Regions from separate parts of the Colwellia sp. SU-HH00943 genome, predicted to be linked through region 1. Evidence: predicted binding sites of a transcription regulator. Region 1 holds the regulator's gene; each other region holds the start of a gene.
What was found. Region 1 encodes LexA, which represses DNA repair genes until DNA is damaged. Its sites were predicted from a motif close to TACTGTATNNNNATACAGTA; they were not measured.
Positions count from the first base shown of each region.

Region 1 (8,454 bases):
AGTATGCACCCGCATAAATAGAGAATAGCGAGCCTGTTACCAGTACATAGTGAAAATGCGCTACAACAAAGTAAGTATCGTGATATTGAAAATCAACCGGTGTTAACGCCAACATCAATCCAGAAAAACCACCAATAGTGAATAAGATGACAAAAGCTATAGAGAACATCATCGGCATTTCAAAGGTCATTGAACCACGCCACATCGTTGCAACCCAGTTAAAAACCTTCACGCCAGTTGGCACCGCAATGAGCATAGTGCAATACATGAAGAATAACTCCCCAAATAGCGGCATACCTGTGGTAAACATATGGTGCGCCCAAACAATAAACGATAATAATGCAATAGACGCTGTGGCATACACCATCGAGCTATAACCAAATAGCTTTTTACGTGCAAATGCCGGAATGATTGTTGAAACAATGCCAAAAGCCGGCAATATCATAATGTAAACTTCGGGGTGACCAAAGAACCAAAATATATGTTGGAACATCACTGGATCACCACCACCTGCGGCATCGAAAAAGCTGGTACCGAAATAAGTATCAGTTAAAAGCATGGTGACCACACCGGCTAGCACCGGCATTACGGCAATCAATAAATAAGCTGTGATGAAAAAGGTCCACACAAACAAAGGCATCTTCATGTAGGTCATGCCAGGAGCACGTAAATTCATGATAGTAACAACAATGTTGATAGCCCCCATGATTGAAGAAATACCCATGATATGCACTGCAAAAACAAAGAATGCGGTACTACCATTAGAATAGGTGGTTGATAACGGTGCGTAAAATGTCCAACCATAGTTTGGTGCACCACTTTCCATAAAGAAAGAAGAAAGTAGGATGGCAAATGCAAACGGAAGTATCCAAAAACTCCAGTTATTCATACGTGGTAATGCCATATCTGGAGCACCTATCATCATAGGTAGCATCCAGTTTGCAAAACCAGTGAACGCTGGCATTATCGCGCCAAAGACCATGATCAAACCATGAACTGTAGTTAACTGATTAAAAAAGTCAGGCTCAACTATTTGTAAACCAGGCTGAAATAGCTCAGCACGGATCACCATAGCTAGTGCACCGCCTACTAAGAGCATAATAAAAGAGAACCATAAATATAACGTACCTATATCTTTATGGTTGGTGGTATATAACCAACGTTTTAAACCTGTCATTTTGTGGTCATGATGATCATCGTTATGCGCGTCATCAAGCGATTCATTTATCGTATCTGTTGTCATGTTTTACTCCCCGCTTGCCGCTTTAACATCTGAACTTTGAACTAAATCACCCGTATCATTTCCCCAAGCATTACGCTCGTAGGTAACAACAGCAGCGACTTCAGCTAAACTCAACTGTTTACCAAATGGTGGCATCATGCCTTTACCATCTTGTATTAACTTAATATGCTCAGCGATACTGCCTTGCGTAGCAACAGGGCTTCCTTTAAGTGCAGGGAATGTTGGTGGTAATCCTAAACCTGTCGGTTGATGACATGCCGCACAATGAGCCATATAGATTGACTCTCCAAGTTCCATCAATTCTTCTTTTGACATTGATGCGCTTAACGAGGCTTTCTCTGCATCAGCTGCTTGTGCAACTAACGCTTTTTGCTCATTAATCCATAGTGCGTAATCTTCTTCAGATTTAACTTCAACAACAATAGGCATGTAGCCGTGATCTTTACCACATAGCTCAGCACATTGACCGCGATAAATGCCTGGCACATCAACTTTAGTCCATGCTTCATTTATAAAGCCTGGGTTAGCATCTTGTTTCACTGCAAAAGCAGGAACCCACCAAGAGTGAATAACATCATCAGAAGTAATTAAAAAACGTACTTTTTTGTTCACTGGAATAACGAGCGGTTTATCTACTTCAAGTAAGTAATTTTCATTCTTACTTGAGCCCGTACCACCAAAGGTACCGTTTTGATTTTCATATTCTTCACGTGGTGTTGATAATACTGAAAAATACTCAATATCTTGATCAAAGTACTTATAATGCCACTTCCATTGAGAACCCGTTACTTGCACGGTAATATCAGAATTGTCATTATTTTCCATATCAATCAATGTACTGGTAGCCGGAACGGCCATGGCTATAAGAATAATGATAGGAATTGCGGTCCAAAGTATTTCAACTTTTGTACTTTCATGAAAATCTGCAGCTTTAGCGCCTTTTGATTTACGATGAAACACCATTGACCAGAACATGGCACCAAACACTATGACACCAATAGCAGTACAAATATAAAGTGCAAGCATGTGTAAGTCATACACTTCTTTACTAACTGCTGTAACCCCTTTAGTCAGATTTAACTGTGAATCTGCCCAAGCTGTACAAGAAAGCAGACTACCAAACCAAAGTCCCCCTCCCAACAACCAACGTTGGATACTTCTTTTCACTCAACCTCTCCTCTATTATTACCCATTCAAGGTGAAGAACAGTGTCAGGACTTTTCCTCGCTTAAAACAGGATATAAAAAATAGAAAACAGAAATGCAGTTTTGTACATCACAACTCATCAAACTGATTATCTGTTAATTTTGTTATTATATTTTTAGTAAATTAACTGACGCCGAGCTGTAATTTCTTTAGCTAAAGATAGACTTACTATGAAATTTAGTTACCGAAAGCACGCTAACGTCTTATTGTTTTTATACAGTTATTTTTTGTTCGATTACTGCTCTAGAATCACTCAAAACTTGATCTAGGTCAAACAATATTTTGCGTATAAAAAAATAAACACTAGTAATTTCAATAGAGTAAGAACTCTAAGCTTAAGCTTAAGCCCTACAGGGATAGGATGTGACAATTTGACACAGGTAAAATAATAAATTTTCACTTTTGATCAAATAACAACCAAACTATGGTTATTTGTTATACAGAGAAGAGATGAGATTTAACAAAGGAAAGTTAAGCGACGAATTATTTTATCACCGTCGCTCATTTATAGACTTGTTGTAAAAAGATAAACTTTAACGCAATATTTCTAATAATTACATCCAGCTACCGTTACGGATAATGCCAACAGCGATGCCTTCAATATTGAATTCTTGGCAAGTAAGATCAACTTTTATCGGAGAGAATGCTTCATTTTCAGCATGTAAATAAACAACATTCCCTTCACGTTTAAAACGTTTCACCGTCACATCATTTTCAACACGGGCAACCACAACTTGGCCATTTTGCACATCAGTCGTTTGGTGAACGGCTAATAAGTCACCATCTAATATACCGATATCCTGCATACTTTCACCATTAACTCGCAGTAAATAATCCGCTGCAGGATGGAATAAATTACCATCCATTTGATAATGATCTTCAACATGTTCTTCCGCTAAAATTGGCTCACCCGCAGCAACTCGACCAATCAAAGGCAAGCCCTCTTCTTCGATCAATTCCTCAGCTAATCGAATGCCTCGCGACGTGCCTGGCAGCATTTCAATATAACCTTTTTTAGCTAAAGCTTTTAAATGCTCTTCAGCAGCATTAGCTGATTTAAAACCAAAAAATTCTGCAATTTCAGCACGTGTAGGCGGCATACCCGTATCATTAATCGCTTCTTTGATCAGATCAAAAATCTGTTGTTGGCGATTCGTTAAAGGCTTCAGTTCGTTTATAGCTGACATATGCTTTTCCTTTCTCGGCAAAGTCCTGTATTTATTTACAACTGTTAGTATATACAGCCTTTTAAGAAACGCAAGAGTTTACTAGTAAGTATTAAAATCAAAAATTATTTCATAATATGCTTCATAATGATCACTTGGCGAATAACGCCATTGAGAAAGAGCTTTTACTGCCGAACTTTTCAACTCACGTCCAACGTTACTAGAAACCACATTAATTCCCTGAACTTCTCCACTAGGCGATACTCGATAACGTAATCGAATCTCACCTGCTTCATTTTCTCTCCTCGCTTTTACTGAAAACTTAGGCATAACTTTAAACATCGGTTCAAGTAATAGCTTTGGCTCTTTTATTTTAGCAATGCTAATAAACTGAATTTCCGGCCTGCTTATTTGTAATGTTGTATTCTCATTTGTAAAACTGGGTATTCGAGGAGGTGTTGCTTGAGGCGTTTCCTTGTCTAGAGGTTGAGGTGTCGGTGGTAAAGGTTTTCTTACATGGATAACTTCTTCAGTAGTTTCATCTTGTTTATCTTTCTTTACATTTACGGTATGAGTTGTGTTTACTTGATTACGGTATGACTGAGGCTCAGTTGCAAGTTGGCCGATTATAGCCAAAATACCAAAGGAAGCACTACCACCTAAAAGAATAATAGATATCCACTTTGTAAAACTAAATTTCTGATCTCGACTTTTAGTATTTAAGTGCATACTCACAGAAGGAGCACTAATTTCACTTTTTCTTTGTTGATAAAGCTGTGAAACTTCTTTATCAAACTTCTCTTCGCTCATAACTTAGATCCTAAAGCGGCTTTTATATGTTTACGTGCATAACGCAATCGGCTTTTAACCGTTTCGAAATTTTCATCCACTAATTGGCATATCTCTATTACTGAAAACCCTTCCTGCTGAAAAATAAAGGCTTCCTTTTGATAAAAAGGTAATTGTTTTATTGCCTCATTAAAACTGCTAAGTCGATCTTGCTCCGAGAGTGAATGTTCTAATTGTTCAATTTCCAACAATTCATCCGTTAACTCTTGCCATTGCCACTTCTGTTGCCGACGAAGTTCATCAATTAAGGTATTTCGCGCAATGGTAAATAGCCAACTTTTCACATTAGTATATTGACTTGCCTTATTAGCATTCATAACCTTAAGCCAAGTTGATTGCAGAACATCTTCAGCAACCTCTTTATCAGATAATGACAATAAATAATGATAAATTGATACATTAAATTGCTCTACTAGCAAGGTTAGAAAGTGGCTATTACCAGTAGAGTAATATTGACTCAATAATTTTTCAGGGCTAATAGTAGGGTTTAACCAGCCCTTAATCATTGACGGTAACTTCAAATACACACCTTAAATACTTTTCGACATATTAAAGTCTAGTTGTACGGTAAAGTTATACTGTGCTACTTGTTTACCATCAACTGATTTAGCACGATATTTCCATTTTTTTAGAGCTCGCTTTGCTTCTTTATCAAAAATACGCTTAGGTTCAGAGTCTAAAACTTTAATATTCACAACTTCACCAATGGCACTAATATCAAAAGCCAAAACCACCCAACCTTCAATTCCATTACGAACAGCGTCGATTGGATATTTTGGGTTAACCCTTACTATTGGCCTAGCTTCTCCATTAGATATATTATTCATTGGTGAAATTACAGTGTCTGTTTCTTCCATTTCAAAACCTGTAGATTGATAGTTTAAAACATTATCAAGTGTCGCCTCACTCAATTCCACCTTATTGCTAGGCATAACAGGAGGAGGTTTAGGTGGTTCTAATTGAGGCTTTGGCTTCTCTTCCACTTTTGAATCTTCTGGTGTTTGAAAAACTTCAACAACAGGAACTGCATCAGGTTCAATAAGATTTACCTGATCACTCGAAATTAAAAATGCCATAAAAGCGAATAATCCAAAAGTCGTTGTACTTGCTAACAAAATAATCGAAATTAATCTCTTCATAAATACCCCTCATTCGTAAGAATTAAACCGTACTCAAACAGCAAATTTTTAACTTGCTTATACAGTAAACGTAGACAAGATTAATTTGGGGTTAAATTTTTTATGAAATTTTTGCTTATTCAAGGCAGAAATAATAAGCCTAAAAAGTTTGAATACATTTCTAAACAATTTGAGTTATAAAAAGCACCTTAAATAAGTATTTTTTGTAGTAAGCTCTTTGCTTCTAGAAAAACGCCTGCAGTCCTGTTTGAGCACGCCCTAATATTAAGCCGTGAATATCATAAGTGCCTTCATAGGTGTTGACCGTTTCCAAATTTATCATATGTCGAATAACATGAAATTCATCCGCGATACCGTTACCACCATGCATATCACGAGACATGCGGGCAATATCTAAAGACTTGCCGCAGTTATTACGTTTTACTAATGAAATCATGGCCGGATCCCAAACACCAGTGTCAATAATACGGCCAACACGAAGTGATGCTTGTAAACCTAAAGCGATTTCAGTTTGCATATTGGCGAGTTTTGTTTGAAACAACTGTGTTTGCGCTAAAGGCCGCTTAAATTGCTTTCGATCTAAACCATACTGGCGAGCAGCATGCCAGCAGTATTCCGCAGCACCTAAAGCCCCCCAAGAGATACCATAACGTGCCATATTCAAACAACTAAATGGGCCTTTTAAGCCTCTCACATCTGGGAACATATTCTCTTCAGGCACAAAAACATTGTCCATCACTATTTCACCGGTGATCGATGAACGAAGAGACATTTTCCCTTCAATTTTAGGCGCAGTTAGCCCTGCCAAGCCTTTTTCTAAGATAAAACCACAAATTTGGTTATTTTCCGCTTCATTTTTTGCCCAAACTACAAACACATCAGCAATAGGCGAGTTGGTAATCCACATTTTAGTACCGTTTAATTGATACCCCCCCGATACTTTTTTCGCGCTTGTTTTCATACTTGCGGGATCTGAGCCTGAATCCGGCTCAGTTAAACCGAAACACCCTATGTATTCTCCTGTGGCAAGTTTGGGTAAATATTTCTCTTTTTGCTCATCAGTACCAAACTTATGAATAGGGTGCATTACTAACGAAGATTGCACACTCATGGCACTACGATAACCACTATCAACTCGCTCTACTTCACGAGCAACTAGCCCATAACTGACATAATTTATACCTGAACAATTATAACCATCAATGGTTGCGCCCAATAAGCCTACTTCACCAAACTTTCGCATAATATTGGCGTCGAAATGCTCTTCACGATTTGCCATTAGAATACCGGGCATCAGCTCTTCTTGGCAAAATGAATGCGCCATATCTTTAATCATTCGTTCATCTTCAGTTAACTGATCATGTAATAAAAGAATGTCATCCCAATTGCTTAATACTGAATTCGTCACGATTTACCCCTTATCTGCAATGTCACCTTTACTGACTTATTGAACCTAATGATAGCTCAAGCTGACATTTGACAATTTGATTGAAATTATGAAAATAGCCATTCATGAAATTATGATACTGAATACTGGTGTGCAACTAATAAAACTAGTAGTTAAATTATAAATAAGCTTATAATCCTGCCTGATTAAATTAACAATGTTTTCACAAGCAAGGATACACATGAAAAAAATATTATTTGTTTTACTTTCTATTTTTACGCTAGCAGCCTGTAAATCAACCCCAGTTTATAATGTGGAAAGTTCAACTGTTCCTGCTGGCATTTCTACAAAACAAGTAGAGAAGATAATTGTAAAAGCCCTAGTTCAAAAGGGTTGGAAAGTTCAAGATAAAAAAGAAGGTCATATTTTAGCTGAGCTAGTAATACGTACTCATACTGCAAAAATTGAGATAAATTTTGATACTAACCAGTACTCAATTCATTATATCGACAGTACAAACCTAAAATATAATATGCAAAAGAATACTATTCACAGAAACTACAATAATTGGATAATTAATATTGATAGATTAATCCAATCAGGCTTAATTGAAGAAAGTTATAAAGACTAACAATCTTTATCAGTGGCGATTGAAACCACGTAATCATCCCTGAATATAGTTTTGAGGCAATACTTCTCATGCAATCTCGCGGAAGATATAGCCAGTGAATTAAAAACTGAGGCGTTTACTAATTTAGTAACCGCCTCTTTTTCTGTCCATAACTGGTAGAAAGTTTCTTTGGGATGTTCCGCTTCATCAATGCGTAGTTGATCACTTTGACTAAAAAACGCTTCTGTTAGCCGCTTAACATTTCTTTGATTAACCAACTCTATATCAACACCAATAACTTCATCTAAGGCACAAAAACTAAACGCCACATACTGACCGCTATGGCTTAAAGAAAGTTTTTGAATAAGCTTGTTTTCTAGAAAAATGCCCGCGCTATTATGCTCTTGACAATATTTTACCGTGTAACACTTTGCTTCGTCCTCACTAAGACCTGCTACTTTCTTAATAATAAATCGAGAAAAAAAGAATTCGGCGTGTTTGTGCTTCCGCTTTGCAAATATTACGAGCTCTTCAGTACTTAAATAGTCTTCATATACAAGCTCAGCTTTATCAAGTGCGATAAGCTCAGCAACATAGAGTTGTCGATTCAACCTAGAAAATCTATTTAAATTGTACTTGATCATCATTACGCTAATCTATGGGCATTAGTTTGTAGAATAATAGGTACTTTGTTAAAGTATTGTAAAAAATAGCCTGACAAATTACGCTCCACACAATACCGAATAACAATGAAAGTTTATATAGATAATTTTAATGTCTGGCTACAAGGATTAGACACCCAACAAGAACTGACCTTATGGGCACAAGGCGATAAAAATCTGCCAGTAGAGTTT
Region 1 covers NZ_BAAJLW010000001.1:964,134-972,587, forward strand. The annotation lists gene ctaD (cytochrome c oxidase subunit I) at 1-1,243, opposite strand, end outside; gene coxB (cytochrome c oxidase subunit II) at 1,247-2,410, opposite strand; gene lexA (transcriptional repressor LexA) at 3,004-3,618, opposite strand; gene AC27GZ_RS04225 (energy transducer TonB) at 3,718-4,425, opposite strand; gene AC27GZ_RS04230 (RNA polymerase sigma factor) at 4,422-4,985, opposite strand; gene AC27GZ_RS04235 (energy transducer TonB) at 4,995-5,603, opposite strand; gene AC27GZ_RS04240 (acyl-CoA dehydrogenase) at 5,827-7,011, opposite strand; gene AC27GZ_RS04245 (putative periplasmic lipoprotein) at 7,232-7,621, shown strand; gene AC27GZ_RS04250 (4'-phosphopantetheinyl transferase family protein) at 7,618-8,247, opposite strand; gene AC27GZ_RS04255 (beta-ketoacyl synthase chain length factor) at 8,350-8,454, shown strand, end outside.

Region 2 (8,454 bases), on a different contig from region 1:
TGTGACGGTGAAGGTTATTTTCATCAATTACAATCTAGCTTTATCGATTTATTAGAGCGCTTTTTTCCTCAAGCTGACTTAGTTAAATTGCCTTTTGCATTGGATGGCGCGGTCAATCGCTACGAAGTAGAGGGTTTGCAAGTTGAGTTAAAGCCATTTAATGACTTGATTATTGTTGAAATTTGGCCTCAAGGACCGCTGGATAGCCTGTCTGAGCGAGAGCTAGAAATAGTGAAAGTGTTAGCGAAAGGAGGAACATTTAAAGAAGCGGCACGTGAGTTACATTTGTCTCCCTCTACTGTGTCAAATCACCTATACCGTATTTATCAAAAGTTAAACATAGGAAGTAAGAGCGAATTATTTAAATTATTATAGCCTTGATTATGTTTAAACTTTTAGCTGGGTAGATAACTAAGTTAATATCAGTCTTTGGTTCATTTCATTCATATCCAAAATGATTAAACTTTTACATTCTGCACTTTAGTATTACAGTGCTATACTGATAAAATTATTTATTAATTTGAAAAATGGATTTCCTAATTGTTTAATATATTCTGTTGGCTTTTAGCAATAAGTTTACTTTCCCTCCCAGCAGTAGCTAAACCGAAGAAATTAATCTTTGCTGCAATCCCTGAGTACATAGATAGATTTGAGTCAGGCCAATTAGAAGATAATATTGTTGTGAAATTAGGGAAGGAGCTTGGGGTTCCTATTGAGTTATATCCTTGTCCATGGGCTAGATGTTTAAAACTCATTGAAACAGGGCAGGCAGATATTATTGATGACCTTTTCAAAACACATGACAGAGAAGAATTTATTCAATACCTCTCTCCACATTTTGCTGTTCAAAATGCAGGTTTTCGATTTTATTCCAAGAATAAAACAATTAAATCATTTTCGGATCTCGATGGTTTGATTATTGGGCATCTAAGAGGTTATAAACACTTTGAAAAGTTTGACCAAGCAACTAACTTTACCAAAGTGCCCGTTTTAGATTTAAAAATAATGGTAAACCTTATAAAGAACAATCGTATTGACGTATTTATCGCACCACCTTCATTTGATATCAATCACATTCAACCATTTGATCCTAATGGCACAATAAAAAAACAAGATTTTGATTACATAGTAGATATGCCTCTTTATCTTGGAGTGTCTAGGAAAAGTGCATGGTATAGTGAGCAAAGCTCTTTGGAACAATCTTTAAATAGAGTACTTTCTAATACTCACTAACTCACTTTTATCATTCTAAATCGATTAAAAACAATTTTGATTGTTGTTGTAGTTATTAATGAGTTGTCGTTAATCAAGGAGGTTTTATGTTTGCTCAGGTATTTATGGCAATTATTGGACTAGTACTTTTTTATATAGGTGTTATTGAAGGTTCTGCTTTCAATATTATCATCGCTACAATTTTAATTATCATATCGGCAAGTAGGTTTTATGCTGCAAAATCAGGCTCGTCATTTCAAGAAAAATTAGAACAATGGTTCAAAGACAGATCTTAAAAGAATAAATCACAGTTTAAGAGTGCTGTTAACAAGGCCGTCTAGTATACCCAATTAACAGTTGGTTTTTGCACCTTCATGGTTTAATTTTAGCCAACATATCTATTGCCTCCGGATGAGGCGTTACCGATGTTTGCTTTTTGCACAAATAAGACTGTCAGATTTAATTAAGTGCTAATAGTCGAATATTAAAATTCAGGTTAAGACTTATAAAAAACGTTTTCTATCAGCTTCAGTGGCACTTTCATGACATTCTCCAAGTAAAGTAAATATAGAACCACTGAAGCTTCTTTCAAGTTCTATAAAGCCTTTACGACAATATTGGTTTTGATCTAAACGCTCTGTTAGTAATTCTTCAAAAAGTTCTGTCATCTCTTCAGTATTCTTAATGCGATTAGCCATCGAAGTGTTATTGCTTTGGCTATTTCTGCTACCTTTATCGCCTCTTCCTCCTGAATCTTTTCCTCTTGATTGTTGTTCTCTAGAGCTTTTACCTTGCGGTGTTTGCTTATTTTTTGATGCAATTTTTTTATCGTTATTAGTGCTTGAAACAATCACGGTAAAGGTAAACATTTTTGAATCATCATCTTGAATTTTAGTGTTAAAAAAATCCTTCATATCTGACTTACTAACGCTACTACAGCCAGCAAGAGTAAAAAATATTAAAAACGGAAGATAGCAAAGTGGTTTCGAGAAAGTCATGATGAGCCTAAATAGTGCCTGAATTTAGGTATTGTAAAGTATAACTGTGTAAAGATACGTAAAGTGAAAAAATATATTCAAGGTAAATTTCAATATCTTTACTGGAAAATAATAAGGTAAAGTAAGTTGGTATTTTTATTTTATGATTTTAGCTTTTTCTAAAGCTTTAGTTTAGTTCAGAGAGAAATTAGTTTTGTCGAAAATTACATTACAGGGTTACATTTTGGTTAGTGATGAAGACTTAATGCAAGTGAAGGCAGAACTCATCACACATAAGCAATTAACTTTAAAAGAGACTGGCTGCATTATGTTTAAAGTTAGTCAGGATACTGGTGAGAAAAATAAATTTCATGTTTATGAAGAGTTTGCTAACCAACAATCATTTGAACACCATCAAAAAAGAGTGAAAAACTCCCGATGGGGCGCTATAACTAAAAATGTTCAAAGATTTTATACGATAGTAAATAATTAATAATCGTTATTTCTAAGCAGGAAGTTTTAAAAGTTATAAGAAGAAAATTATTATTTAAAAAAAATTTACGGAGAGTAAATGCACATTGTTATTGATAGCCTTGAAAACGAACAAGTTAAGCAATTACTGTTAGAACACCATGAAGATATGCTGAAACATTCACCAGTAGAAAGTGTGCATGCTCTTGATTTATCGACGTTAAAAAGCTCTGATATTACTTTCTGGTCTGCTTGGGAACATAATCAGTTAGCGGGTTGTGGCGCACTTAAATATTTAACGGATAAACATGCAGAGCTTAAGTCGATGAGAGCGAGTAAGGCATTTTTAAGACAAGGTGTTGCGGCTAAATTACTCGTACACATTTTAAATAATGCAAAAAGTAAAGGGGTTGAGAGGGTAAGTTTAGAAACAGGGACAATGGATGCATTTATTCCTGCTCATAAACTTTATCAAGGTTTTGGTTTTCAAACATGCCCCCCGTTTGGAGATTATCAAGAAGATCCATATAGCATGTTTTTTACCAAAGTTATTGAGTAGTTTTTATCGCGCCCTAGCAAGTTTATTCTATTACACGTTGAAATGGCGGCAAGGAGTCAAGTAACTGTTTACCATAGCGTTTAGTTACCACGCGTTTATCCATTAACGTAATAACCCCTTCATCCATTTCGTTACGCAATAAACGGCCGCAAGCTTGTACTAATTTTTTTGATGTATCTGGAACCGATAATGACATAAACGGGTTACCACCTTTCGCTGAGACATACTCTGCTTGAGCTTGTTCAACAGGTGACGTTGGCACAGAAAAAGGGAGTTTTGTGATAATTAAGTTATTCAAATAATCTCCAGGTAAATCTAAGCCCTCAGAAAAACTCTGGGTACCAAAAATAATACTGGTTTTGTTATCGTCACAACGCTTTTTATGATCTTCAATAATGTGTTGACGTGAGTGTTCCCCTTGTACGGCAATGTCTAATTTATGATTGTCTCTAAGTGCTTGAGCAACTTTTTCCATTTGCCAGTAAGATGAGAATAACACTAAGCTTGCACTACCTTGCTCAAGGTATTTGGGTAATTTTTTAATTAGTTCATCGGTAAAATCAACAGCACTTGGCTCGTTTACCATTTTAGCTACCACGAGTTGAGCATTATTTTGATAATCAAATGGCGATGTAACCTGTTGATATTGACTGCCATCGTTATTTTGAAGGCCTGCTTGAAAGCGAAAATGATCAAAGGAATTTAAAGCTAAGAGGGTTGCTGAGCATAATACAGCTCCTTCACATTGGCTCCATAACTTATCTTCCAGTGTAAAACCCACTTCAATAGGAGAAGCACAAAGTAAGTAGTCTTGTCGGTTATTACCTTTATTTGGAAGCTGTTTTTGTAACCACCTTGCCATTGGTGCTGCTTTTTCACTGTCTGATTTGGCAAACATATGCCAAAGGCTCTCTAGGTTCTCTAGTCTCTGGAGCATAAAACCAGCTTCACTTAATACTGGCTCGGCAAGGTACATTTGAACATCGCCATCTTTAACAGCTTCAATCAAGGCATTGTAAAGTTTATTTAAATGACTTAAAGATTTTTTACTGAGTTCATTACAGTCTTCCGCCCAGTTTTTAAGGGTTTTGGGGATGATACCGTTGTCAAAACGATAGACTTGCTCATCACTTGGTTTAAAGTTATTGTCGCTTTTTTGAGCTTCGATAAAATATACATTGGCATTGTTTTCAACAAATGTCAGTACTTTTTGCATTTCAATGACTAAATCTTGGCAATCATCACTGAGCTTTAATGCGGGTGAAATAGCGCGCTGTGATTTGATCAACTTAGCCATTTTATCGCCGGTTTCTCTGAGCTTTGACAACCAATCAATTGCGCCACGTAGGGTTATGCTGGCACTGGAATGATCTCGGGTAATTTTCGGTAAATGGTGCGCTTCATCAATAATATAAAAAGTTTCATCAGGCGGAGACAAAATTCGGCCACCTCCTAACTCTAAGTCAGCCAATAATAAGCTGTGATTCACCACTAAAACATTCGCCTGCTCCATGGTTTCACGCGCTTTATGAAAAGGGCAATGGTGATGATCAGCTAAGGTTTTTAAACAGCTGTGTTTATCACTTTGTACTTGTGACCAAATATGGTGTGGAATAGGGGTTTTCCAAGAATCGATATCTCCTAACCATGAGCCGTCATTGAGCGCTTTATGCATCGCATTTAACGTTCGAATATCGCTCGCTTTAGGCTTTTCTGCGAAGGTGAAGCCTGCTTGAGGCGAGTCTGTAGCTACCGCTTGGGCAAGTTTTTGTCTACAGACATATCTTTGGCGACCTTTAACTAGTGCAAAATCGAACTTTAAGCCAGCATGTTCTTTAAGAAATGGTAGGTCTTTATCGACAAGTTGTTCTTGAAGCGCAACAGTAGCTGTTGAAATACACACTTTTTTATCACGTGCTAATGCTAGCGGGATGGCACCTAAGCTATAGGCTAGTGATTTACCCGTGCCTGTTCCAGCTTCAATAGTAATGATTTTTCTATCTTTGCTGTAATCACCCGCTAATGTTTTCGCTATTTCTGCAATCAGAAAGGTTTGTTGTTTACGTGGGTTAAAATTGTTTAAGTTCTCACCAATGGCTTTATATGATTGGCGGATCACTTGTTTCAATTTGTCAGTTAACATGTAGCGATGGTTTCCATTAGACAGCGAATACGATATGATGCTGTATATAATAACAGGTTTTTAACCTTTCTTCTTAAAATTTCCATACTTTTTAAAAATTATGTCTCAGCCATTGCCACAGTCTATACAAAGCGGTTTCTTGTTAAGTCGTCATGTACAAGATAAGGGCAATGCTATGCAGATCACCTTATGGCTCAAAGGTAAAGAAAAGGCCTATAAAACAGTTATACAGAATGAATTAGCTGTTTTTTTTGTGGAAGCTAGACAGTTTGAACAAGCGATTCAATTACTTGAAAACCACAATATTTTGCTCGTCAAGCAACAAGCATTACAACTTAAAACCTTTGAACAACGATATGTACATGGTTTTTATTTTTCAAGTTTAACTCAGTTTTATCGAGCTCGGGATTGTCTCAAAGGGCAACAGATAAAATGCTATGAAGATGATATTCGCCCTGATGATAGGTATTTGATGGAGCGTTTTATTACCTCAGATATCGACTTTATTGATAGCGGCCAAGTTAAGTGTAAAAAAGCAGCAGAAAAACTATCAATAAAGCTAACTATGGTATCTATTGATATAGAGTGTTCAATGGCTGGCGAGCTTTATTCTATAGGACTTTATGCAAATAATGATGAAGAGTTTCGCTGCGTATTGATGATAGGTGAGCAAGAAAGTAATGCACCAGAGTATATTCAGTGGTTGAAAGATGAAAAACAGCTACTGTTAGCACTTATCGAGCAAATAGCGTTAATTGACGCCGATATTTTTATTGGTTGGAATGTGATTAATTTTGATTTTCGTTTATTACAAAAGCGAATGGATCTTCACCATATTAAATTTGCGATTGGCCGTGATGGTAGTGCGCCACGTTGGCGTAAAAATACCAATAACAGTGAGCAAGAGTTTATTGAAATTGCTGGTCGAGTAGTACTAGATGGCATCGATCTACTAAAAACGGCTACCTATAATTTTCCTAGCTTTTCTTTGGATAATGTCGCTAATACGTTATTAGGGATCGGTAAAAAAGTTGAGGATGTTGAAAATCGCGTTAAAGAAATTACCGACAACTTTAATCATAATAAACAAGCGCTTGCAGCCTATAATTTAGAAGATTGCCGTTTAGTTTGGCTTATTTTTGAGAAGACTCAATTATTAGATTTTGCCCAGCTACGGGCACAGCTTACAGGCCTTGCTATTGATAGAATAGGTGGCTCTGTAGCTGCTTTTACTAACCTGTATTTACCTAAATTACATCGAAGTGGTTATGTTGCGCCTAATATGGGAGACGGGGCATCAGAGCTAGTTTCACCTGGTGGCTATGTCATGGACTCCATTCCTGGCCTTTATGACAATGTATTAGTATTGGATTTCAAGTCACTATACCCAAGTATTATCCGCACTTTCAAAATAGATCCTATGGGTTTGATTGAAGGCTTACGTGAACATGAAGCAGGGCAAGAGTGTATTCCGGGCTTTGATGGTGCTTATTTTTCTCGTGAACAACATTTTTTACCCAAAATTATTACTTCACTTTGGCAAGAGCGTGATAAGGCTAAAGCGCAGAAAAACGCGGCTTTATCGCAAGCGATTAAAATTATTATGAACAGTTTTTACGGGGTGTTAGGCTCTACTGGCTGTCGATTTTTTGATCCTCGTTTATCGGGATCGATTACCAAACGTAGTCATGCCATTTTAAAAACCACTAAAACGTGGATTGAAGATAAGGGCTATAAAGTTATTTACGGAGATACAGATTCTATTTTCGTTCACGTAGGGGCTGAGCTATCGTCCAATGCTAGTAAAACTTTAGGTAAAGAGCTGCAAACGTTTATTAATGATAAGTGGCAAGCGTATGTCAGAAAGGAGTTTGCGCTTTCTTGTGAGTTAGAAATAGAGTTTGAAACGCATTTTAGTAAATTTTTTATGCCCACTATTCGTGGCAGAGATGTTGGTACTAAAAAACGTTATGCTGGCATAGTCTGTAAGGGAGGAACAACACCAGATAAACTTATTTTTAAAGGCTTAGAAAGTGTTAGAACAGATTGGACGCAATTGGCAAAAGATTTTCAACATACGTTATATTTAAAAGTATTTAATCAAGAAAGTGTTGATGACTTTATTAAAGATACCGTTAAGCAGACCTTAAATGGTGACTTTGACGATAAGCTTATTTATCGCAAGCGTATTCGCCGTAAATTAAAAGATTATGTAAAGAATGTACCACCGCATGTTAAAGCTGCTCGTTTAGCTGATGATATTAATCAAAAACAGGGGAAACCTTTGCGTTATCAAAAACGCGGCTGGATCGAATACTATATGACAGTTAATGGCCCACAAGCCATTGAACACTTGTCATCCCCATTAGATTATCAATTTTATATTGATCGACAACTTTGTGCTGTTGCAGATGCAATATTACCTTTTATTGGCACTAGCTTCGAACAGTTGACCGATACGCAGCTGGGGTTGTTTTAATGTTAACTTATTTAGAGAAAGTAAAAATAATAGGTGAAATACAAGGTGTTTCAGGGTATAAATAGAGATAGTTTTTAGATGGCTAGATAGCTATTAAAAAAACATGTTTAGGTTGCATATTTAAGGTTGCTAATGAAACAAGATACTAAAATAGTCAGTGCAGGACGTAAAGCTGAGTTTACTCGCGGTGTAGTTAATCCAAGTGTTACACGAGCTTCAACAGTGGTATTTGATACTGTTAAAGAAATGAACCATGCGTTAAAAAACCGCCATAACAACACGATGCTTTATGGCCGCCGTGGTACAACAACGTCATTTGCGTTTAGTGATGCCATGACTCAGCTTGAAGGTGGCGCAGGTTGTGCACTTTATCCATCAGGTACAGCGGCGATAACCAATGCTATTTTATCCTTTGTTAAAACCGGTGATCACATTTTAATGGTAGATAGTGCTTATGAGCCAACCCGTGACTATTGCGATAAAATACTCGGTAAAATGGGCATTGAAACTACTTATTATGATCCTATGATTGGTGCGGGTATTGAAAGTTTGATCCAACCTAATACTCGAATAGTCTTTTTAGAATCTCCTGGCTCTATTACCATGGAAGTTC
Region 2 covers NZ_BAAJLW010000003.1:637,245-645,698, reverse strand. The annotation lists gene AC27GZ_RS11320 (response regulator transcription factor) at 1-375, shown strand, start outside; gene AC27GZ_RS11315 (substrate-binding periplasmic protein) at 541-1,233, shown strand; gene AC27GZ_RS11310 (hypothetical protein) at 1,320-1,508, shown strand; gene AC27GZ_RS11305 (hypothetical protein) at 1,716-2,126, opposite strand; gene AC27GZ_RS11300 (putative quinol monooxygenase) at 2,434-2,682, shown strand; gene AC27GZ_RS11295 (GNAT family N-acetyltransferase) at 2,761-3,219, shown strand; gene dinG (ATP-dependent DNA helicase DinG) at 3,242-5,362, opposite strand; gene AC27GZ_RS11285 (DNA polymerase II) at 5,463-7,841, shown strand; gene AC27GZ_RS11280 (cystathionine beta-lyase) at 7,974-8,454, shown strand, end outside.
Region 2: AC27GZ_RS11285 (DNA polymerase II) is a predicted target of LexA. The motif match lies at 5,401-5,420, and genes of this name have one in related genera.

Region 3 (8,454 bases), on a different contig from region 1:
CGCAATAGTTATGATTGAAACTCGAAACAACATGAAATTTTATGTACCTTTATAAACAGCTAAAAAAGCGTGAACAGGGATAATAACTAAGCGCGGCTGCAGATACAAAATTATTTTCAATAAATTTTGTTTTGTTTGCAATTTAACTTGCTAATAGCTCTTGTGCATTAGCCAAACTGTGCTCAGATATTTTATCACCTGCCAGTAAGCGTGCAATTTCTTGGACGCGACTTTGCTCACTAAGTTCCGTTACTTTTGTTTCTGTATGCTCACCATCTGTTAATTTACTGACAAAAAGTTGTTGATGTCCTTTACAGGCAACCTGCGGTAAATGCGTTACACAAATTACTTGCGTGTTATTTGCTAGTTGTTGCAATTTATTACCAACCATTGCAGCTGTTGGACCACTAATGCCCACATCGACTTCATCAAAGATTAATGTTGGGGTCACAACTTTATCAGCTAAAATCACTTGCATGGCTAAACTGATTCGCGATAACTCACCACCAGATGCTACTTTACTCATGGCTTCTAATGCTTGTCCTGGGTTGATACTGACTTGAAAGTCAATTTTATCTAAGCCATTGCTAGGGAATACCGTGTTATTGTTTTCTATTGCCGCGTTCTCTATGGCAATAGCAAACTGGCCATCAGGCATATTTAACTCATGCATACTTTTACTGATTAAAGTACTCAGCGCTTTACCGGCTTTGTTTCTAGAAGCAGATAATGCATTTGCGGCATCTTGATAATATTGCTCAGTTTTATGGAGCTCTTCAATGACGATGTCAATTCTAGAGCTATCACTACAGATATCATCAAGTTCTTGTTTGAGGCTTTGATGAAAGCTGGCTAAATTTTCAGGCGCTAAATTGTGCTTTTTAGCGAGTTGCAAGGTGGTAGAGTAACGCTCTTCAATCATGGCATAAGCTTGTGGATCAAGTTCAAGCTGTTGATAATATGCTTTAAGATCTGCACCAGCATCTTCTAGCTGAATAATACTGTTAGTAAGAGTTTCCGCAACATTGTTCAGCTGAGGATCTATCGCTGACAAGGCTGAAATGCTTTCACTACATTGCCTAAGGGAATCAATGACGTTGAAATTTTCATTTTCAGCTAATGTTTGCAATGACTGAATGGTAGTATCAAGTAAATCTTGCGCATTAGCGTGGCGTTTAAAGTCGCTTTCTAAGGTTTCAAATTCGCCTTGTTGAGGGGAAAACTCATCAAGTTCATTTACTTGATACTGAATTAATTGCTGCTTTGCTTCACGCTGTAATTTGTTTTCTTGTAGTTGGGTTAGCTCTTTATTGAGTTTGTGCCATTGTTTAGCATAGTGTTTGACAGATTCAAGCAATGTTGGATGGTTGGCATATTCATCAAGTAGTTTGCATTGTTGACTTGATTTAACAATCAGTTGATGGTCGTGTTGTCCATGAATATTGATAAGTAGCTGACCAATTTCCCTTAATTGCGCTAATGGTACTTGGCTACCGTTTATATAGGCTTTTGAACGACCTTCGCTTGAAATAACTCGGCGAAGTATACACTCGCTGTCTTGATCTAAAATTAAATCGTGCTCTTGCAACCATTGTTGGGCGCTTAAGTTATTGTTAGTTTCAAAAGTTGCAGCTAATTCAGCTTTTTTACAGTTAGGTCTAACAACGTTGGTGGTAGCTCTGTCGCCTAAACATAAACCTAGGGCGTCTATGGCAATCGATTTACCTGCTCCTGTTTCACCGGTAATGGTTGTCATGCCGGCTTGCCAGTCTATATCTAGTGACTTAACAATAGCAAAATTTTGAATATTTAATTGTAAAAGCATAAATGCGCCCACCCAAGTTACTGTATAAATACTTAGGTGTTAATTTATACAGTAACTTGTCGTGATGCAAATCTTTTTTACTACTTTTTGTTTGACAGGCCGTTGAAGAAAAATATTAGTAAAGCTTATTACCCCAACTTAACTTACTCCGTAATACATTAAAATAATCATGATCGAGAGGGTGAACTAGTCGGATAGTATTCGGACTTTTTTTGATGATTACTTCATCACCAGGCATGACGGCTAATATTACGTGTCCATCACAACTTACCTGCAAGCTTTCTTGGTTTTCATTTGCCAGAATTAGTTTAATTTCACTGTTACCATCGACAACAATAGGGCGGCTAGTGAGTGTGTGTGGAAACATAGGCACTAAAGAAAGTGCATTTAAGTTAGGCGTTAAAATAGGCCCGCCAGCTGACATTGAATAAGCAGTTGAGCCGGTAGGTGTTGAAATAATTAAGCCATCAGAGCGCTGGCTGAACATAAAGCTATTATCTATGTATACTTCAAACTCTATCATGCTAGCGACTTTACCTGCATGTAACACTGCTTCATTGACTGCGCTATTCGAGCTCTTAAGTTTACCGTGGCGATACACTTCTGCTTCAATAATAAAGCGCTCTTCTGAGCGAGATTCACCCGCCAGTATTTTTGCTAATGGTGCAATTATATCGTTTGGAGATAAATCTGTTAAAAATCCTAAGTTTCCTCGGTTGACACCAATAACACTAATATCGAAACAAGCAAGTACTCTTGCTGCACCAAGCATATAGCCATCGCCACCCACAACTATGGCTAAATCTGCTTGCTCGCCTATATCTGTTAGCGAGCGAACATTAATATCGTCAATAGTCAGTGATGCCGCTACTGAGTTTTCGATTAATACTTGATAGCCCTTTTCTAAAAGGTATTGGTGCAGTGCTGAGATGGTAGCACTAGCGCCTTGATGATTAGGCTTACCGATGAGGCCTATTGTTTTATAGTGTTGAGTCATAACAGTTATTTTGCTGTGTTCATCTATGTATACGAATTTTCTACCTATTTACATGGCTTGTAAAGTTTGCATTTGATAAAATACTTGTTATTTTTTGCGGTGAAAGCTTGAATCAAGCAAGTGTGACCCCATAATTAGCAGCAATAGTAAAGTTCATATAGATTTAATTGGAGTTTTTTATGACGACAGAGTCAACAAAACCTGAAGAGCAGCAAGGCGCAGAACAATCAGCAGAGCAGTTAGCTGATGATATCGTTCAAGAGGCAGAAGCACAGGTAGAAGAACAGCATGAACATGCTCACGAAGTTATCAGTGCAGAGCAAGAGCGTATTAATGAGTTAGAGTTAGAATTAGCAACTGTTAAAGCGACTGTAACTGATCAAAAAGATTCTGTTATCCGCGCAAAAGCTGAAGTTGATAATATTCGTCGTCGTGCAGCTCAAGATGTGGAAAAAGCACGCAAATTTGCTCTAGATAAATTTGCAGCTGAAATGTTAACAACCGTTGATAATTTAGAACGCGCTCTAGAAAGCCGTGCTACTAATGAAAGCGATGAAGCTAGCAGTAATGCAGTAAGTGAAGGGGTTGAATTAACACTTAAAGGTTTAATTGCCTCTCTAGAGAAGTTTGGTATCAAACCGGTTAATCCACAAGACCAACCGTTTAACCCTGAATTACATCAAGCAATGTCGATGCAAGAAGTACCAGGTGTTGAGCCAAATACAGTGATTGCCGTGATGCAAAAAGGGTATGAGTTAAATGGTCGATTAATTCGCCCAGCCATGGTTATGGTTTCAAAAGCTCCAGCTGTAGATACAAAAGCTTAATCAAAGTGTGCTAATTACATAAGCCTATAAATTTATAGGTGGGCTTTTAGATGCATTTTTATCTGAAAGTACATCAATTATAAAAATCCGCTAAGTCAGTATTAGCGGATTTTTTACGTTTTTAGCGACTAATTTTTCGATAAATGCGTTTTTTTCACATTTTTTTCTTATCAATAGTTGAAAAGTGAATTGCTGACCCCACTTACTATTTCAACAACAAATTAGATTTAACTTTTTACTCAAGTGGAATTAAGCCGCGTAGTAAAAATAATGAATAGGAGCTCCCATCATGGGCAAAATAATTGGTATTGACCTAGGAACAACTAACTCATGTGTGGCTGTTTTAGACGGTGACAGTGTTCGTGTAATTGAAAATGCAGAAGGCGATCGTACTACGCCATCTATCATCGCATACACAGAAGAAGGCGAAACTTTAGTAGGCCAACCTGCTAAGCGCCAATCGGTAACTAACCCAACAAATACATTATTCGCTATTAAGCGTTTAATCGGTCGTCGCTTTGAAGATAAAGAAGTTCAACGCGATATTGATATTATGCCATTTGGTATTGTTAAAGCTGACAACGGTGATGCTTGGGTAACAGCAAAAGATAAAAATGTTGCTCCACCACAAGTTTCTGCTGAAGTTTTAAAGAAAATGAAAAAAACGGCTGAAGATTATTTAGGTGAAACAGTTTCTGAAGCGGTAATTACAGTTCCTGCATACTTTAACGATTCACAACGTCAAGCAACTAAAGATGCTGGTCGTATCGCTGGTTTAGACGTTAAACGTATTATCAATGAGCCAACAGCTGCGGCACTTGCTTACGGTATGGATAAGCAAAAAGGTGATAAAGTTGTTGCGGTATACGATTTAGGTGGTGGTACGTTCGATATCTCAATTATTGAAATTGATGAAGTTGAAGGTGAGCACACGTTCGAAGTATTAGCGACTAACGGTGACACGCACTTAGGTGGTGAAGATTTCGATAACCGCTTAATCAACTACTTAGTAGATGAGTTCAAAAAAGACCAAGGTCTTGATCTTAAAAATGATCCACTTGCGATGCAACGAGTTAAAGAAGCGGCAGAAAAAGCAAAATGTGAGCTTTCTTCAGCGCAACAAACAGATGTTAACTTACCTTACGTAACTGCAGATGCATCTGGTCCTAAGCACATGAACATTAAAGTAACTCGCGCTAAGCTTGAGTCTTTAGTTGAAGATATGGTTAAAGCAACGCTAGAACCATTAAAAATTGCCCTTCAAGATGCTGATCTTTCAGTAAGTGATGTTGATGATGTAATTTTGGTTGGTGGTCAAACTCGTATGCCACTAGTTCAATCTGCTGTTACTGATTTCTTCGGTAAAGAACCACGTAAAGACGTAAACCCTGATGAAGCAGTAGCTTCAGGTGCAGCTGTTCAAGCGGGTGTTCTTTCTGGTGATGTAACTGACGTACTTCTTTTAGATGTAACGCCTTTATCATTAGGTATTGAAACTATGGGTGGTGTGATGACTAAAGTTATCGATAAAAACACAACTATCCCAACTAAACAGTCTCAAACCTTCTCAACAGCTGACGATAACCAAGCTGCGGTAACTGTTCATGTAGTACAAGGTGAGCGTAAGCAAGCAAGTGCTAACAAATCTCTTGGTCAATTTAACCTTGAGGGTATTGATCCAGCACCACGTGGTACACCACAAATTGAAGTAACTTTCGATATCGATGCTGATGGTATCTTACATGTAACAGCTAAAGATAAGAACACAGGTAAAGAGCAAAAAATTACCATTAAAGCCTCTTCAGGTTTATCTGATGAAGAAGTAGAACAAATGGTAAATGATGCAGAAGCTAATGCTGACGCTGATGCTAAGTTCGAAGAATTAGTAGCTGCTCGTAACCAAGCTGACGGTATGGTTCACGCTACACGTAAGCAAGTTGAAGAAGCTGGCGACGAATTACCAAGCGAAGACAAAGAGAAAATTGAAGCAGCTTTAACTGAGCTTGAAGAAGCGGTTAAAGGTGATGATAAAGAAGCAATTGACGCTAAAACTCAAGCGCTTATGGAAGCTTCAGCTAAGTTAATGGAAATTGCTCAAGCGAAAGCACAAGCTCAAGGTGCACCAGAAGGCGCGGCGCCAGAAGCTGACAGTGGTAGTGCTCCAGCTGACGATGTAGTTGACGCAGAGTTTGAAGAGGTTAAAGACGATAAGTAATTTTAATCATTTTGTTTTTGCTCTTTCGCTCAATGCCAGCGTTGAACGTGCTCACCTAGTAAACTAGGCTCCGCGCGTTCGCCTTGGCCTAGAGCGAACTAGCTTCAACAATATTGATTAAAAGATAATTTAGTCTTTTTATAAAGCGTCGGTAATCGGCGCTTTTTGTGTGTTACTTATTTGAAAAGTGTTTAAATTTTGGTTCTGATTTTCATGTTTTCTTAACGTTTTTATTAAAAAGAAAGTAAGTAAATCAGAATTATTCAACTTGAAGTAAAGAAATATATTTATGTCAAAACGTGATTATTATGAAGTATTAGGTGTATCGAAGAGTGCAACTGATCGCGATATCAAAAAAGCTTATAAAAAGTTAGCGATGAAATATCATCCTGATCGTACTAAGGGTGACAAAGCTAAAGAAGAAACGTTTAAAGAGATTAAAGAAGCTTATGAAATCTTAAAAGATGATCAAAAGCGTGCTGCTTATGATCAATATGGTCATGCAGCTTTTGAACAAGGTGGTCACGGTGGTGGCGGCTTTGGCGGTGGTCATGGCGATTTTGGTGATGCTTTTGGTGATATTTTTGGTGATATTTTTGGCGGTGGTCGCGGTCGCGGCGGACGTCAATCACGTACACAAAGAGGTTCAGACTTACGTTATAACGTAGAGTTAAATCTTGAAGATGCCGTTAAAGGTAAGAATTTAGAAATTAAAGTACCCACTTATGTCAGCTGTGAGCCTTGTGATGGTTCAGGCGCTAAGAAAGGCACTTCAGCGAAAACTTGTTCTACTTGTCATGGCCATGGTCAAGTTCAGATGCGCCAAGGGTTATTTGCCGTACAGCAAACTTGTCCAACTTGTGGCGGTAAAGGTAAGGTTATTTCGGATCCTTGTACATCATGTCGTGGTCAAGGGCGTGTTGAAAAAACGAAAACGCTTTCGGTTAAAATCCCTGCAGGCGTAGATACTGGTGATAGAATTCGCTTGTCAGGTGAAGGTGAAGCAGGCGAGCATGGCGCACCCGCAGGTGATTTATATGTACAAGTTAACGTGCGTGATCATGAGATATTTGTTCGTGATGAAAACCACTTGTATTGTGAAGTACCTATTAGCTTCGTAACTGCTGCGTTAGGTGGAGAAATCGAAGTGCCAACTTTAGGTGGTAAAGTGATGCTTAAAGTGCCTAAAGAAACACAAACTGGTAAAATGTTCCGCTTACGTGGTAAGGGCGTTAAATCAGTTCGTAGTTCATCTACAGGTGATCTAATGTGTAAAGTTGTGCTTGAAACGCCAGTTAATTTATCGGGTGATCAAGCGGATTTATTACGTCAATTAGAAGAAAAAATGGGTAAGAGCAATAAAAAACACAGCCCTAAAGAAACAGGTTTTTTTGACGGCGTGAAAAAGTTTTTTGATGATTTGAAGAGTTAATCAATCGAGATTCTTAAACTGAGCTAAGGCTATTTAGTTCAGTTAAAAAATAATAAAGCCATAAAAAGTATATGCTTTTTATGGCTTTTTTTATTGATATAAAATATTTACGGGAAAAGGGTGAGTTAATCGTCAGTTTGAAAGTTAGGTAAAACACCACTGCGACTATGTTCAAAAACTAATGATGTCTCAACTGTGGTAACTTCATCTCGAGAAGTAATATTTTTGAATACAAATTGACGCAAATGTTCACTGTCTTGTACAGACATATGAATATAATAATCGTAACTTCCGCCCATATGATATAAATTTAATATTTCAGGGTATTTTAAAAGGTCGTCTCTAAATTGGTTTACTATTTCTTCAGAATAGGGCTGTAAACGAATAGCGGCAATTGCTTCAATGTTGCCGCCAATGGTGTTTAAGTTAACATCAATATAGGCACCTTTGATAACGCCACTTTGTTTTAGTCGTTTAACACGCTCTAAACAAGTTGAAGGAGCAATGCCGATTTTGGCAGCTAACTCTTTATTGGTGATGTCTGCATCATTATATAAAAGCGTTAAAATACGGAGATCTATAGTGTCTAGCCTTTTCATTTTAGTCTCATTAAATCTTTTAGAAGGTTATATGGTTAAATACTATACTCAATGTTAATAAATAAACCAGTTAATTATGTAGTAAATTTGAATTTTTGACGCTATTAATTAATATATCCGAATTATTTTTAGATTTTAGATGAAAAAATTGTCTAATGCTGTGATAAAATCGTTACAAACGTTCACTATGATAATATTTGCCTGTACTAGGTGGTTTGACATATTATGACTATCTCAATTGTTATCGTGACTTATAGCTAGAAAAAAAGGTTTTTGTATGACTTTGTCTTGGATACCCGTGATAACTTTGCTTGGCAGTATTTTTTCTGCAAGGACGGGGAAATTAACACGTAATCAGTCAGCTGCTTTAACGTTATTGATGCCACTCATCGCTTTGTTCATGACTATTAGCTTAACGCCTGCAGTGTTTTCTGGCCAAGTTATTCGTGATTCTTTTGAGTGGATACCGTTACTTGGTATTGATATTTCATTTCGTTTAGATGGCTTATCCCTGCTATTTGTCTATATGATCTTGGTTATAGGCATCCTCGTCATTTTT
Region 3 covers NZ_BAAJLW010000002.1:136,675-145,128, forward strand. The annotation lists gene AC27GZ_RS05860 (outer membrane protein assembly factor BamE) at 1-33, opposite strand, end outside; gene recN (DNA repair protein RecN) at 143-1,825, opposite strand; gene nadK (NAD(+) kinase) at 1,941-2,822, opposite strand; gene grpE (nucleotide exchange factor GrpE) at 3,002-3,649, shown strand; gene dnaK (molecular chaperone DnaK) at 3,939-5,864, shown strand; gene dnaJ (molecular chaperone DnaJ) at 6,154-7,296, shown strand; gene AC27GZ_RS05890 (Lrp/AsnC family transcriptional regulator) at 7,422-7,895, opposite strand; gene AC27GZ_RS05895 (monovalent cation/H+ antiporter subunit A) at 8,173-8,454, shown strand, end outside.
Region 3: recN (DNA repair protein RecN) is a predicted target of LexA. The motif match lies at 1,860-1,879, and genes of this name have one in related genera.

Region 4 (8,454 bases), on a different contig from region 1:
TTATATAATGAAATGATATTTTCTACGGTCGTTTTCATAACTTCATGTAATGTTGTTCTATCATTATAAACTGACATATAGAGATCGAAAGCAACCGACTTGTGTTCTATTTCTTCTTTAGCATGACTCGCCCAAAACTCATAAATCTCTGAATCAGTAGTAATTTTTTCTTTTGGAATAGACAAGTATAAATAAGACAAAATAGAGGTTATATGCTCCATAGTTACAGTACAGGCAAGCCGCTCTTTAAGGGTTGTTTTATTCATATAATCGAAAACACTACTAAAATTATTTTCTAGTTTTTTTTTGTCATAGCCTTTTAGTAAACATAATTGCTCATTATAAGTAGTATGTGCTTTAGAATGTGACGCTTCCTGAGAAATAAATAATTGAATGCCTTGCCTTAATTTGGTGTCTGAAATTAAATTCACATGCTCATTAACACTTTTCATGAATAACTTTTCACCTAAAGGTAAAGCTATTGAAAATGCGTTAATTAAACTGGTGAGATATAAATTATTATTTAGCCAGTTTTTATTTAATGAGTCGGTTATGGCACTTGAATACTGCATAGACATTTTGGGTTTACCTTAACTCTTATTCAAATTTAATAAGTTTTTTTAATGACAATTTTTCAAAATATTACTAAAAAAATATGCGAAATTGTACTTTTAATAAAGGATATTTAAGCTGAACTAAGAGCTCGTGATTTTCCTTACAAACCCTTTATATTAAAGGAAATCCCTTGAATTAGCTAACTATCTATATTAAGGTTTATATGCAATTTATTTATAGAGCTTATTAGGTATCATGCTAGATAGAAAAGAAGTTTACAGCAAAATTATTGAAGCTATTGAGAACTCCCTTATTGTTGAAAATGTCGAGTTAAGTGAAACTACTCACCTAGTCAATGATCTGGATGCAGACTCTATTGATTTCGCAACATTGTTTATGGAACTTGAGGAAGTAAGTGATAAAAAGATACCAGAAGATATTGATATTAGCGTTAAAGATATCACTATAGGCGACTTGGTGGATCTTGTTATTGAGTTAGAGTCTAAAACTTAATATGACAAAAGTTTATGTTACTGGTACGGGTGCAATTACTAGTATAGGTCATTCGTCTCCTTCATTCTGGCAGTCCTGTTTGGATGGACGAGTTAATATAGAGGCAATACCTAAAGACTGGAGTAAGTATTGGACTTCAAAATCTAAATATTGGTCTCCTCTTAAATTACCTGATTATTTAGAACATGGCTTTCGTAAATTTGAAGTAAAACAAAATGACCCTGCGTCGTTAAATGCAATCATTGCAGCAACAGAAGCTTTGAATGAAGCCGGATTTACTTTAAAAACTAATGATAAGCGTCCATTAGCTATTGATATAGAAGAAGCTAACCCTTATAGAATAGGTGTTTTTATTGGAACCGGTGCTGGAGGTATTCAATCTTTACTCGATAACTATTCTTCAATGCTCTATGCCGCACAATTAGATCAAATTAATTCTGATGAAAAAGCTCACATAGCAGCAGATGAGGAAATTCTCACCCTAATTAACGAGTTTTTTAAAGGGAATAAACATGGGAATATCTTTTCATTACCCATGTTTTTACCTAACTCTCTTGCTGCATCCGTAGGAATTAAATTTGGTATAAAAGGCCCTGTAAATATTGAAGTTTACGCATGTGCATCTGGCAACATAGCTATTGGTAAGGCTTCTCAGGCAATAAAACGGGGAGATATTGATGTTGCTATTGCAGGTGGCTCTGAGTTTGTTGATGATCACTATGGTACAACATTCAGAGGTTTTGATGCTTTAAATACGCTAACAACATATCCCGGAAAGCCTGAAGAAGTGAATCGTCCTTTTGATATGGCAAGGAAAAACTTTTTATTTAGCCAAGGCGGGTGTGGGATGGTAGTTCTAGAAAATGAAGAGTCATTTTCAAAAAGAGCAAGTAAACCGCTTGCCGAAATTGTAGGTTTTTCTGAAACATTTGACGCACATCATTTTATGCAATTAGAACCTACAGGTACTGAAATTCGTCGTTTAATCAAGGAAGTATTAACTAAAAGCGCATTAACTTTTGATAAAATAGATTATATCAATGCACATGGAACAGGTACTGTCAGTAATGATCAACTTGAGGCTCAAATCATTATGGACATGTTCGGAGATAATGTTCCCGTAAATAGTACAAAAGGAATACTTGGACACACTCTCGGGGCTAGTGGGGCACTTGAGTCTATTGTATGTGTTAAAACCCTTAAAGAGCAACGGGCTCATCCATGTTTGAACATCGACAATCCTATTCTACCTTTGAATTTTGTAAAACGTTCAGATTCACATAAGTATAATACGGCATTAAACTTATCTTATGGTTTTGGGGGCCATAATGCTGCATTAATCTTTAAGTCGGTATAACGATATGGTAGCGCTGAGTATAGAAATTCATCTATTGAATTAATTGATACTCATTAAAGCTTAAAGATTGAGTAAAAGTTATCACACTTAGCGGTTCGCTATACCTATACAGGAAGGTTTAAGTTGTATTCAGGATATTTTACTAAAGAACGTATTCAAGAAGTATTGAATGAATATTTCACGGATAAAGACATTTTAATTAATGCTATATCGGTGGAAAAATTAAATGACATAGGGGTTGTAGGAGATCTATTTCGTTTAAATATTGAGTATCAAAATAGCGATGATAACTTACCTTATTCACTTATTGGAAAATTTTCTAACAACAGTCAAATTCAACGAAAATTTTTTCATCAAATGTCTCTCTATGATAAAGAAGTGAACTTTTATCAAGTTTTAGCACCAAAAACTAAGTTAACTCTACCTATTTGTTACTATAGCCACATAGACAGTGAAACTGGCTTTAGTTTTATATTACTGCAAGACTATAAGGATTATCATTCGAGTGATATTTGTCATGGGTGTAACTTAGCTGAAATATCTGCAGTTATTCAAAGTTTAACGTCTTTGCATTCTACTTGGTGGGGAAACCCATTATCTTATCAATTACCCTCTGTTAAAACTTCTTTGGAAAATACTTATAAGCTCTTTCATGGATGTTGGCCAAAGTTTGAGCGTAAAATTAAACAGTTAAGTCCAAATACCTCAGTAGCTGATGAACTATTAGAGTTAGGTGAGTTTATGTGTTTGAATGAGCAAAAAATAGTTGAAACGTTAACTTCTTCAACGTCAACTTTAACCCATATGGATACTCACTCAAGCAATATATTTTTTTCTAATGATGATAAAAATAAAGCAGCTCTTATTGACTGGCAAACGTATGTATACGGAATAGGTGTAACTGACTTAACATATTTTATGATTTCTTCAGTTGAAACTTCTATTAGGCGCTCTCATGAATTTTTAGTAGTTGAAGAATACCATCGTCAACTGATTGAGAAAAAGGTTACCGATTACACCCTCGAGCAATGTTTATTGGAATATAAGCAAGCAGCTCTGTGGAATATTTTAGTTTTAGTTGTTGGTATTATATTTGGTCGGAAGAAATTTAAAGATATAGATTTCATTGATATTGTTTTATTTCGCTTAAGTACCTTCATTCATGATCATAAGCTAATTCAAATATTGAATAGTAAGCCTTAAAGTACTGTAGGAAGGTAGCGTTTTCTTTTAAGAAAAAGCTATTGGGGTTCAACTGTAACGGTTCAATTTTTTGTTTTCATTTTAACAATATTAGTGTTTAAGGTTCACTTTGGCTGAAAAGTTGAATTGTATCTCCGTAGTATTTCTTCACGATTTTATCAAATTCACCAGCAGCCTTTAAGCGGCCAATAGCATCGGCTAATTGTTGTTTTTTACCTAAATGCTTAGACTTCACTGATAATTGTATTGCTTGATTTTTAGAGCCGATTTTTAAGGTATTGTTAAAGTCTAACTCTTCGTTATGTTCATGCAGGTATAGATGATAAATTAATACATGAATACCACCAGCAACAGCATTAATCTTCCCCGTTGTTAACATAAAAGCGAGTTCTTTGTAGTCCGTTAACGGCACTTTATTTAGCTTGTCATCGTTATCAAACCTTTTACTTAAATGCGAGCCCCTTGTTTTGCCAATGGCAAGATCATATAAGTCATCATACGTATTTATAGGTTTGTTTTTACTGCCAACTACAACAGTATCTATCTCACGAATCGAAGCGACAACTTCTGTTAGGTGTTTCCGAGCGTCAGAAACAAAAATAACCCCACCATCATGCCTACCAGCTTCAATACTCTTCCATATTCTCGCGTATGGTAAGAGCACTTTTTCAATACATAAATTCGATTCTTTAGCTATAGCCGCTATATAATCAGCATGAACACCTTGAATAGTGTTATTCTCATCAATAAACCCTAAGGGCTTCATTTGCATGACATGAAATGTCATACAGTCATTAGAATTTGGCTTGGCGTTGAAACTTACGCAACATAAAAGTAAAAATACAGAAGTAATTTTGAATGTTCTAAACACAACAATATCCTCCCCAAAAAAATTTAAGCACCTATTTTCAAGTATAAACCTTGAACATAATTAGTCTAATTAACTTTTATATAATGTATTTTTTTTAGCCTGAGTTGTACTTAATACTAGAAAAGCAGAAAAACAGGTATCAAGTAAGTAACTTTATCTGGTTAATATAACGCTTTGCTTAATCTGCGGAGATTAATTCAGGTTCACTTATTTGATTATACGTTTTGGGTTTATCAATTTGGTGAGCGATTAAATTTTGTGGAAGATGCGGTGTAAGTAAATAATTGAAGTTATCAACGTTTGTATTGCTAGTATCTAACCATGAATTTATCAGTGAGTTATCTTGTGGCAGCATTAACGGCATAGCTTTACTGTGTATGTGTTTTAGTTTTTTATGTGGAGGTAAGGTAATCACTGAACATGATGTGGCTATTTCACCTGTGTGCTTATTCATCCAATCTCTTGCTAACCCTCCTAATAAAATCCCACCATTTTCAGCTTGCATATCATAATAATGCACAGGCTTTTTATTTTGAAATTCAGTTTCTCCAAAACCCTTAACGGCAATGATGCAGCGTGATTGTCGGTAAGCTTGGTAACCTGCGCTTCTCGGTGTGTTTAACTTATCAAATCGCGTGTTAAACGATGTGTATTTAGATGGTTTAAAACCGTTTTCGTGTTGATCTAGCAATAGCCACCATGTGGCGTTTTGCACTATTCTACTGTTATTAACATTTCTTATGATTGAAACGGTATCAGCGGCTTTTACAAACCGTTTATCGATAGGTTTATCCATAACTTTATTAATTTTCAAGCTGGTATAAAGTTTTTTTACACCGCTGTCGAAGGTTGCATTAAATCTTCCACACATAATTTAGAGGTTGTTGATTAATCACTTTTATCAAGTTTAACACTTTATTTTGGGTATATGTTGCCAATTAGAGGTGTATTGTGGACTCAGAAAATGGCGTTTCATGTTCCATTTTTCTGTTTGTCCTGCACTGGCAATGTTAATACTGCCTTGACCATAACGATGGTTAATCTTATCTAAACACTGCATTAATTTGGGGTTGGTATTATCTGGAGTAAATAAATCAGCTTGATAAAACTTATTACTTGTAAGTTCGATAGCACCAACACCGCAGCGATAAAAGTTCACCCCTGTTTGATAAATATTGGGTAATACAATGGATATTGCACTGGCTAACTGACTGGTGTTATCGGTGGGTATGGGAAACGGGTAAACTATGGCTTGTTTGTAGTAGTATTCATCATGTGGAGAGCTTGAGGCAAATACCATGACTTTATGGGTTTTTGATGATTGCTTGCGAAGTTTTCTTGCGACAATAGTAGCGTGGCTAGCAAGTGCTGCATGTAATGTATGATAGTCAGTAATACGCTGCCCAAAACTACGGGTAGAAAATATCTCTTTCTTTGGCTCTTTTACTTCATCCCATGAAAGGCATGATATACCGTTTAATTCATTAACGGTACGTTCGGTTACTACACTAAATTGTTTTCTTATTTCTTTTGGATTTTGCACTGCTAATTGTTGAGCAGTTGTAATGCCTTGCATGTTAAGCTTCTTCGCAATGCGGCCACCAATACCCCATACATCACTGGTTTTCATTTTATTTAAAATAGCGACGGCGTCATTGGAGTGTTTAATAACAGCAACACCATCAAACCCTGCTAGTTTTTTAGCGGCATGATTTGCCGCTTTTGCTAAAGTTGCGGTATGTCCAAAGCCCACACCAACAGGTAAGCGTGTTTCTTGCCATATAGCTTGTTTTATTTGCTGGCCGTATTGATGCCAATTATTAATGGCTCGGTGAAAATTATCAAAGTAGAGAAAAGCTTCATCAATTGAATAAATGTGCTGATTATCACAATATCTGGCGATTACCGTCATCATTCGCTCAGATAGGTCAGCATATAGTTCATAGTTGGATGAACGGATCACCACTTGATGTTTATAGAGCAAATCTTTAACTTGAAAGAAGGGAGTAAATTTGGGAATACCTAAGCGTTTGGCAATAGGGCAAACCGCACAAATACAGCCATCATTATTGGTTAAAACAACAACAGGCTTATTGCGAATGCTTGGATCAAATACTTTTTCAGCCGACGCATAAAATGAAGTAGCATCAACTAAGCAATACATGCCACTAACTCAGGTGCTTTATGATGTAATCGAATAGAACGAGTAACCACACCCTCAACTTGAAATTCATCTTGCTCTGAAATACTCACGGGCTGATGATACTTAGAGGCAGATATTAATCGTGCTTGTGCTTTATCAATGAGTTTACATACAAAACAACCATTATAATTGGCAACAATCACATCACCATTTTTAGCCGATAGTGCGCGATCAACGATGAGTAAATCACCATCAAAAATACCAACGCCTTGCATAGATTCCCCTGATGCTTGTCCAATAAAGGTTGCATTAGGGTGTCGTATTAATAACTGATCAAGCGATAAACCTAATTCCTTGTATTCCGCTGCGGGTGATTCAAATCCTGAAATACCTGCGTCAATGTATATGGGAATAACTTTCATACAAACCAAACTATACTGTAAATAAATACAGTATAGTTTTTTAGTTGTCATTAATAAAGTAATTATGAGTGGGTTGTGCAGAACAATTCAGTTAGTTGGTCATTAGCCATGCATTTTTAAAAACTTTGTTAATAAGGTTTCTTCACTTTCTACATGGTTAGGATCAGGTTTTACGCAGTCTATTGGGCAAACGCTTACGCATGTTGGTTTGTCATAATGACCAACGCATTCAGTACATTTGTCAGCATTAATTTCATAGATGTGCTCACCTAAGGTGATCGCACCATTTGGACATTCAGGATCACACATATCGCAATTAATGCAGCTATCTTCAATAAATAGTGCCATGAGTTAATTGCCTATTTATCCGCTTGGTTTTGCGCAAATGGGTGACGGGTTGTGCCGCCGTCAGTTAAGTAGCGCATGATAATACCGAATTCGAGATCTAAGTCGGTTTCTAGTTCAATAGAAACTTTGTGACCTGAGCCTTTAGCATCTGTGATGACTTCGCCATTTTTACTGTTGATCATATGCGTTAAGGTAAAGCTGATATTGCCATTAGGTGTCATCAGCTCTAATGCATCACCCACTAAAAACTTATTTTTAACGTCAATTTCAATTAAGCCTGTCGTTTTATTTTTGCCTGTGACTTCACCAACAAATTGTTGCGTGTCACTTTTTGAATAGCCGTAATCATAATTTTGAGTTTCAGAAGGGCGATGACGTTGTAAAAAGCCTTCGGTATAGCCTCTATGTGCTAAGTGTTCTAAGTCAGTATTTAAAGCTTGATTAAAAGACTTATTTGCTAAAGCATCATTGATGGCATGCTTATATACTTGTGCGGTACGAGCACAGTAGTAGAAAGATTTTGTTCTGCCTTCAATTTTCAAGGAATGCACGCCCATTTTTACTAACCGTTCAACATGTTCAACTGCACGTAAATCTTTAGAATTCATGATGTATGTACCATGCTCGTCTTCAAAAGCAGGCATGTATTCGCCAGGGCGGCCTTGCTCTTGTAGTAACACTACATCATCAACGGGGGCGTTTTCAGGTACCAGAATATCTTTTTCAGGGGTGTAAATTTCAGCAGGTTTTACAGCAATTATGTCGCCTGTTTCTGTTTCTTTGGCTTCATGTGTGTCATATTTCCAACGACATGAGTTAGTACAGGTGCCTTGGTTAGGATCACGTTTGTTAATATAACCTGATAATAAACAACGGCCAGAGTATGCCATACAAAGTGCGCCATGAACGAAAACTTCTAATTCCATTTCAGGGCAATGAAAACGAATATCTTCAATTTCATCTAAGGAAAGTTCGCGTGAAAGTATTACGCGCTCAACGCCTTGTGCTTGCCAAAACTTAACCGTGGCCCAGTTCACAGCAT
Region 4 covers NZ_BAAJLW010000005.1:87,452-95,905, forward strand. The annotation lists gene AC27GZ_RS14335 (metal-dependent hydrolase) at 1-578, opposite strand, end outside; gene AC27GZ_RS14340 (acyl carrier protein) at 811-1,068, shown strand; gene AC27GZ_RS14345 (beta-ketoacyl-[acyl-carrier-protein] synthase family protein) at 1,070-2,425, shown strand; gene AC27GZ_RS14350 (oxidoreductase family protein) at 2,549-3,628, shown strand; gene AC27GZ_RS14355 (substrate-binding periplasmic protein) at 3,726-4,499, opposite strand; gene AC27GZ_RS14360 (SOS response-associated peptidase family protein) at 4,678-5,370, opposite strand; gene AC27GZ_RS14365 (Y-family DNA polymerase) at 5,407-6,663, opposite strand; gene AC27GZ_RS14370 (LexA family protein) at 6,651-7,064, opposite strand; gene AC27GZ_RS14375 (YfhL family 4Fe-4S dicluster ferredoxin) at 7,167-7,412, opposite strand; gene trhP (prephenate-dependent tRNA uridine(34) hydroxylase TrhP) at 7,424-8,454, opposite strand, start outside.
Region 4: AC27GZ_RS14370 (LexA family protein) is a predicted target of LexA. The motif match lies at 7,078-7,097, and genes of this name have one in related genera.